Linked DNA regions of Pleomorphomonas sp. T1.2MG-36. The protein of the gene in region 2 binds, or shares a complex with, the protein of the main gene of each other region. Links are inferred from orthologs where the notes say so. Each region holds a gene or a part of one and is shown on either strand. Other genes may lie near its edges.

Evidence for each region. Proteins that work in one complex are often made in the same cells at the same time.
Region 1: the proteins of tsf (region 2) and tuf are in contact, whole or in part, in a crystal structure (PDB 1EFU), measured with the Escherichia coli proteins. The link is inferred for Pleomorphomonas sp. T1.2MG-36 from one-to-one orthologs.

Annotation. Positions count from the first base shown.
Region 1 is NZ_CATNLY010000012.1:384,860-388,288, reverse strand. The notes cover bases 1-2,901. They hold tuf (elongation factor Tu), read left to right. Parts: upstream 1-806; coding sequence 807-1,997; downstream 1,998-2,901. Other genes in these bases: nusG (transcription termination/antitermination protein NusG), read left to right, coding at 2,598-2,901; secE (preprotein translocase subunit SecE), read left to right, coding at 2,374-2,571; QQZ18_RS08685 (putative bifunctional diguanylate cyclase/phosphodiesterase), read right to left, coding at 1-371. In the rest of the region: more of nusG, read left to right, coding at 2,902-3,128; rplK (50S ribosomal protein L11), read left to right, coding at 3,296-3,429. UniProt on the Escherichia coli protein: GTP hydrolase that promotes the GTP-dependent binding of aminoacyl-tRNA to the A-site of ribosomes during protein biosynthesis. May play an important regulatory role in cell growth and in the bacterial response to nutrient deprivation.
Region 2 is NZ_CATNLY010000023.1:97,417-101,228, reverse strand. The notes cover bases 588-3,405. They hold tsf (translation elongation factor Ts), read left to right. Parts: upstream 588-1,442; coding sequence 1,443-2,369; downstream 2,370-3,405. Other genes in these bases: frr (ribosome recycling factor), read left to right, coding at 3,370-3,405; pyrH (UMP kinase), read left to right, coding at 2,570-3,286; rpsB (30S ribosomal protein S2), read left to right, coding at 588-1,218. In the rest of the region: QQZ18_RS11920 (MarR family winged helix-turn-helix transcriptional regulator), read right to left, coding at 1-152; more of rpsB, read left to right, coding at 454-587; more of frr, read left to right, coding at 3,406-3,812. UniProt on the Escherichia coli protein: Associates with the EF-Tu.GDP complex and induces the exchange of GDP to GTP.

The sequences.
Region 1 (3,429 bases), on a different replicon or contig from region 2:
GGCGACTTCAGCTCCGTCTCGGCGAAGGCATAGACCGGCAGATCCCGGCCATCGAGGATGTAGGCCTCGTCGATGCCGAAGAACGTATGCATCCAGCTGCCGAGGTTGTCGTCGATCCAGTCTTCGTTGCCGCCTGCTGCGGTTCTTTCGACGGCCTCATCCCAGAAGGTGGAGCTCTCCTGATTGTGCGCGAGGTTGCTGCGGATTTCCCTGAGGGCGTAGCCGGCGATCTCGGCCTGTCGCTCGATATCCTCGCGATCGACCGAGCGAGTGACCCACACCAGAAACGCGCCGATCGCGGAGAGGGCAACGACCATTGCCAGGGAGGATGCGACGACCCGGGAGAAAAACAGAGCGAGCTGTCGTTTCATCAAACCTTCCGAAATTCGAGTGGGCTCTGGTGCAGCTCCGGGCGCCGGCTCTCTTCCGAACCAGCTAAACGGGTTCACCATTAAGAACTAGTTATTTATCGTGTTAATGATAAACGCGTTCATGTAAAAGGGGCAAGACCGAGCACGTCAGCCGTCATTGTCGTCGGCGCGGGAGCGTCCTCCCCGCGGTCGACCTCCGCCGCCGAGCCCGTGTGCGACAAGACTCCCTTTAGTCCTGTGGCGAGCTTGAAATTTCGAGGAAAGCGGTCCATATGGCTCAGCCTTGGCGCCGATTGCTCTTTGCGGGGAGAGCGGCGTCATTCAGGGCTTGAACCTTGCGTTGAAAGGCACTATTCGAGCCGCCGACCGGCCGCCCCCCGGTTCGGGGGCAGCGCACGAAAAGGCCCCATCAAACCTTTCGAGAGAGACGAAGCGATGGCTAAGGAAAAGTTTTCGCGGACGAAGCCGCACTGCAACATCGGCACGATCGGCCACGTTGACCATGGCAAGACGTCGCTGACCGCGGCGATCACCAAGGTGCTGGCCGAGACCGGCGGCGCCACGTTCAAGGCCTACGACCAGATCGACGCTGCTCCCGAAGAGAAGGCGCGCGGCATCACGATCAACACGGCGCACGTCGAGTACGAGACGCAGAACCGTCACTATGCGCACGTCGACTGCCCAGGCCACGCCGACTACGTGAAGAACATGATCACCGGTGCTGCCCAGATGGACGGCGCGATCCTGGTCGTGTCTGCCGCCGACGGCCCGATGCCGCAGACCCGCGAGCACATCCTGCTCGCCCGTCAGGTCGGCGTTCCCGCCATCGTCGTGTTCCTGAACAAGTGCGACATGGTCGACGATCCGGAGCTGCTCGAGCTGGTCGAGATGGAAGTTCGCGAGCTTCTGTCGTCCTACGAGTTCCCCGGCGACGACATTCCGATCGTCAAGGGTTCGGCTCTCGTTGCCCTCGAGAATGGCGATCCGAAGCTCGGCCACGACGCCATCCTCGAGCTGATGACCCAGGTCGACGCCTACATCCCGCAGCCGGACCGTCCGATCGACCAGCCGTTCCTGATGCCGATCGAAGACGTGTTCTCGATCTCCGGTCGTGGCACCGTGGTGACCGGCCGTGTCGAGCGCGGCATCGTCAAGGTCGGCGAGGAAGTCGAGATCGTCGGCATCCGTCCGACCACCAAGACGACCGTGACCGGCGTTGAAATGTTCCGCAAGCTGCTCGATCAGGGCCAGGCCGGCGACAACATCGGCGCGCTGCTGCGCGGCACCAAGCGTGAAGACGTCGAGCGCGGCCAGATCCTGTGCAAGCCGGCTTCCGTGAACCCGCACACCAAGTTCAAGGCCGAAGCCTACATCCTGACCAAGGAAGAGGGTGGCCGTCACACGCCGTTCTTCACCAACTACCGCCCGCAGTTCTACTTCCGCACGACGGACGTGACCGGCGTGGTGACGCTGAACGAAGGCGTCGAGATGGTGATGCCCGGCGACAACGTGACGATGAACGTTCAGCTGATCGTTCCGATCGCCATGGAAGAGAAGCTCCGCTTCGCTATCCGTGAAGGTGGCCGCACTGTCGGCGCCGGCGTCGTCGCTTCGATCGTCGAGTGACAATGCTTATCCGGCGGCCTCGGCCGCCGGAATCCCCGGATTTCCGGGCTGATCCACAGCCAAGCCATTCGGGAGACAAAGAAATTGCCGTGCGGGGCTTGCTCCGCCGGCAGGAATCGGTAAGAAGGGCGCACCGAGTTTTTGGTGCTTGATCCGGAAGCCGGTTCGGCTATAAGCGAACGGACTGGCGTCCGCGAGTGGAAGTCTAGGGGTATAGCTCAGTTGGTAGAGCGGCGGTCTCCAAAACCGCAGGTCGCGGGTTCGAGCCCTGCTGCCCCTGCCATTTCCCTCTTGCGTGGACCTGTCGAACGCTATAGATAACGGTTCCTATCTCGTGGCGGGGGGGCCCGCGCCCCCGACCGTCATGAGTGGATGTATGGCCAAGTCTAACCCCCTTGAGTTTCTGCAGCAGGTTCGGACCGAGGCCGGCAAGGTCACATGGCCGACGCGGCGCGAGACTGCGATCACGACGACCATGGTGTTCATCATGGCCATCCTCGCGGCGATCTTCTTTCTTGTCGCCGACATGATCATGAACTGGGGTGTCGGGTTGCTGCTCGGCCTCAGCGGCTGACGAACGACCGCCTGGGGAGCATCGACATGGCAAAACGCTGGTACATCGTGCACGCCTACTCGAATTTCGAGAAGAAGGTAGCCGACTCCATCAAGGAGCAGGCGCAGCAGCGCGGTCTCGCGCACCTCTTCGAGCAGGTTCTGGTGCCGACCGAGAGCATCACCGAGGTGCGCCGCGGTCGCAAGGTGGCTGCCGAGCGCAAATTCTTTCCGGGCTATGTCCTGGTGCGCATGGACATGACCGATGAGGCCTATCACCTCATCAAGAACACGCCGAAGGTGACGGGTTTCCTGGGGTCCGACAACAAGCCGGTTCCCATCCCCGACCGTGAGGCCGAGCGCATCATGAATCAGGTCGAGGTTGGCGTCGAGCGGCCCAAGCCCTCCGTCAGTTTCGAAATCGGCGAGCAGGTCAAGGTTTCCGACGGCCCGTTCGCGTCCTTCTCCGGCCTCGTGGAAGAGGTGGACGAGGAACGCAGCCGCCTCAAGGTGGCGGTGTCGATCTTCGGCCGCGCCACGCCGGTCGAACTGGAGTACGGTCAGGTCGAGAAGGTCTGACGCACGTTTGCGGAGCCGGTTTCCGGCGCCGCGTTCGCCGTCCGGTTCGCCGGCCGGCACCCACCCCGTGGGAGAGGGGCCCCGGCCATCGCCGCTGGGACATGGCCCTCCGACCACGAACCTGAAGGCGGACCGGCCCTGCCGGGTGCGCCGACGAGGAGAAGAAAATGGCGAAGAAAATCACCGGCTACCTGAAGCTTCAGGTGGCGGCCGGTTCGGCGACCCCGTCGCCCCCGATCGGCCCCGCGCTCGGTCAGCGCGGTCTCAACATCATGGAATTCTGCAAGGCGTTCAACGCGCA
Region 2 (3,812 bases):
TGGTTCACGCCTTGCCGCTTGGCGACGCGGGCGAGTACCTGCCACTGGGCGCGCGACATGCCGGTCGTCTCGGCGAAACGGTCGAACCGCTTCTTTACGAGGCGGTCGATCTCATGGACCAAGCTGCCGATGGTGGGTGTCCAGTTGCTCATGCGCGTCCATTATATGATAAGCATGCTTATGATGACGGCAAATATAGTAAGCTAGGTAAAATAATGGTGAGCGACGGGTAGGGCGAACACGCAGCGGCAGGCACTCCGGGGCTGACGATGACCGTTGGCTCTTGCCATGGACGGCGGTTTCCCCTATATCCCGCGCCATTCCACACGCGGGAGCCGCGGGTGCGCTTAGGCGTTCCCTCCGGTCGGTCCGGGCAGCGTTGTCCGGCTGATTCCTCCCGCGGAGGCCAAACCGGAAAAAGGTACCACTTCTATGGCTCTTCCCGAGTTCACCATGCGCCAGCTCCTTGAGGCTGGCGTCCATTTCGGTCACCAGACGCACCGCTGGAACCCGAAGATGAAGTCTTACATCTTCGGTTCGCGCGCCAATGTCCACATCCTCGACCTCGCGCAGACTGTTCCGCTCCTTCACCAGGCCCTCAAGGCTGTGTCCGACACCGTCGCCCGCGGCGGTCGCGTGCTGCTCGTCGGCACCAAGCGCCAGGCCCAGGAAGAGATCGCCGAAGCGGCCCACCGTTCGGCTCAGTATTACGTCAACAGCCGTTGGCTCGGCGGCATGCTGACCAACTGGAAGACCATCTCCGGTTCGATCCAGCGCCTTCGCAAGCTCGACGAGACGCTCAATTCCGAGCTGTCGGCCCGCCTCACCAAGAAGGAACGTCTGGTGATGACCCGCGAGCGCGACAAGCTGGAGCGCGCGCTCGGCGGTATCAAGGATATGGGCGGCACGCCCGACCTGATCGTCGTCATCGACACCAACAAGGAAAAGAATGCCATCGACGAAGCCCGTCGCCTCGGCATTCCTGTCGCCGCCATCCTCGACTCCAACAGCGATCCGGATGGCATCACCTTCCCGGTTCCGGGTAACGACGACGCTGGCCGTGCCATTTCGCTCTACTGCGATCTGATCTCGCGCGCCGCCATCGACGGCCTGTCGCGCGCCATGGGAGCCATGGGCGAGGACATCGGAGCCGCTGAGCAGCCGATGGACGAGCCGGCGCTCGCCGACGATGCGGCTGCCGCCGAGGCCAACGCCTGATCCACGCTTCGGCGTGATCTAGCCAGCGCTAATCGGGCGGTTCCTTCGAGGGGCCGCCCGACCTGTTAGAAAGCCCGCCGGTCGGCGGGCGCTTGAACCGAGAGTGCCAGCCGGCATCGGGGCGGCCGAAAGGTAGTCCTGCATTCGTTCATCGGCCCGTCAGGACGGTCCGTTATCAATCCGGCTGCGGGCGTTCGAGGTTTCACGACAAAGACGAGGGTCACATGAACATTTCCGCCTCACAGGTGAAGGATCTCCGCGAGAAGACCGGCGCCGGCATGATGGACTGCAAGCACGCCCTGGCCGAGAACAATGGCGACATCGAAGCCGCCATCGACTGGCTGCGCGCCAAGGGACTTTCCAAGGCCGCCAAGAAGGCTGGCCGTGTCGCCGCCGAAGGTCTGGTCGGCGTCGCCACGGGCGACAAGACCGCCGCTGTCGTCGAAGTGAATTCGGAAACCGATTTCGTCGCCCGCAACGACGCCTTCCAGGGACTGGTGCGCGCCGTCGCCGCCGTCGCCGTGGACAAGGGCGGCGATGCCGCTGCCATCGCTGCCGCGACCTATCCGGGCAAGGCGCATTCGGTCGAGGCCGAGGTCAAGGAACTGATTGCGACCATCGGCGAGAACATGGGCTTCCGTCGCGCGGCCGCCCTCAAGGTTTCGGCCGGTGCCGTTGCCACCTACATTCACTCGGCCATCGCCGACGGTCTTGGCAAGATCGGCGTTCTCGTCGCCCTCGAGTCGACCGGTAACGTCGAAGAGCTCCTCAAGCTCGGCCGCCAGATCGCCATGCACGTTGCGGCGACTTCGCCGCTCGCGTTGGCTGCTGAGGAAATCTCGGCCGATGTCATCGAGCGCGAACGTGCCATCTTCATCGAGCAGGCCAAGGAGTCCGGCAAGCCGGCCGCCGTCATCGAGAAGATGGTCGAAGGCCGCATTCGCAAGTTCTACGAAGAATCGACACTCCTGAAGCAGGCCTTCGTGATCAACCCCGACCTGACCGTCGAAGCCGCCGTCAAGGCTGCCGAGGCGACGGTCGGCGCGCCGATCAAGGTCACCGGCTTCGTGCGCTTCGCCCTCGGTGAGGGCATCGACAAGGGCGAGAACGATTTCGCCGCCGAAGTGGCCGCCGCCGCCGGTCAGGCCTGAGCGATATTCCCAACTGAATCCGATGAGGGCGCCGACTGGTTCGGCGCCCTTGTCATGTCTGCCTCTCCCTCGCATGGCAACTGTCTTGATAATACCTCTCATGGGGGTTTCCATCGAAGGCGATGCGGGGTAGTTGGAACGCTTTAGGAACCTGTCCTTTCTCGGAATCGCCTTTTCTCGAAAAATTCGGAGTTTTGCCCATGACCGAGCTCAAGTATCGCCGCGTCCTGCTCAAGTTGTCGGGCGAGGCCCTGATGGGCGACCGCGGCTTCGGAATCGACTCCAAGGTGGTCGACCGGCTTGCCGGCGAAATCGTCGAGGCGCATCGGCTGGGCATCCAGGTCGGCGTGGTGGTCGGCGGCGGCAACATCTTCCGTGGCGTATCGGTGGCCGCCGACGGTGGCGACCGGACGACCGGAGACTATCTGGGCATGCTTGGTACGGTGATGAACGCGCTCGCCATGCGCTCGGCCATCGAACGGCTCGGGGTGCCGGCCGTCGTGCTGTCGGCCATAGCCATTCCGGCCCTTTGCGAGACCTTCACCCAGCGCGAGGCCTTGCGCCATTTCGCGGCCAACAAGGTGATCGTCTTCGCCGCCGGTACCGGCAATCCCTTCTTCACCACCGACTCGGGCGCTGCCTTGCGTGCCGCCGAGATGGATTGCGACGCCCTGCTCAAGGGAACGCAGGTCGATGGCGTTTACACCGCGGATCCCAAGAAGGATCCCACCGCGCGCCGCTACGAACGCCTGACGCACCAGGAAGTGCTTTCGAGAAACCTGCAGGTCATGGACGCGGCGGCGATTGCACTTGCCCGCGACAATAAGATTCCGGTAGTGGTGTTCTCAGTCCATGAGCATGGCGCATTCGTCAATGTTCTGAAGGGCAAGGGTCTTTGCACCGTCATCGACGGATAACAACAGCGAGCGCCGGCGGCCCCCGCTGCCCGTGAGCGGCGAAAGGTTGGCACGGCGCCGATCAGTTCTGGAAGGTTGGCAAGATGGCCGATGAAGACTACGACATCAACGACCTGAAGCGCCGCATGCAGGGCGCGCTCAGCGTGTTCAAGAACGATCTCGCCGGCCTTCGTACCGGTCGTGCCAGCGCGAGCCTTCTCGACCCGATCGTTGTGGTGGCTTATGGCAGCACGATGCCGCTCAATCAGGTGGCCACGGTATCCGTCCCCGAATCGCGCATGCTCTCCGTCCAGGTATGGGACAAGGGCATGGTTCACGCTGTTGACAAGGCGATCCGCGAGTCGAATCTCGGCCTCAATCCGATTATCGAGGGAACGCTTCTGCGCTTGCCGATCCCGGAGCTCAACACCGAGCGCCGCAAGGAACTGGTGAAGATCGCGCACAAATACGTGGAGGCCACCAAGGTTGCCATTCGTCACGTGCGTCGCGACGGGCTCGATGAGCTGAAGGACCTCGAGAAGGAAGG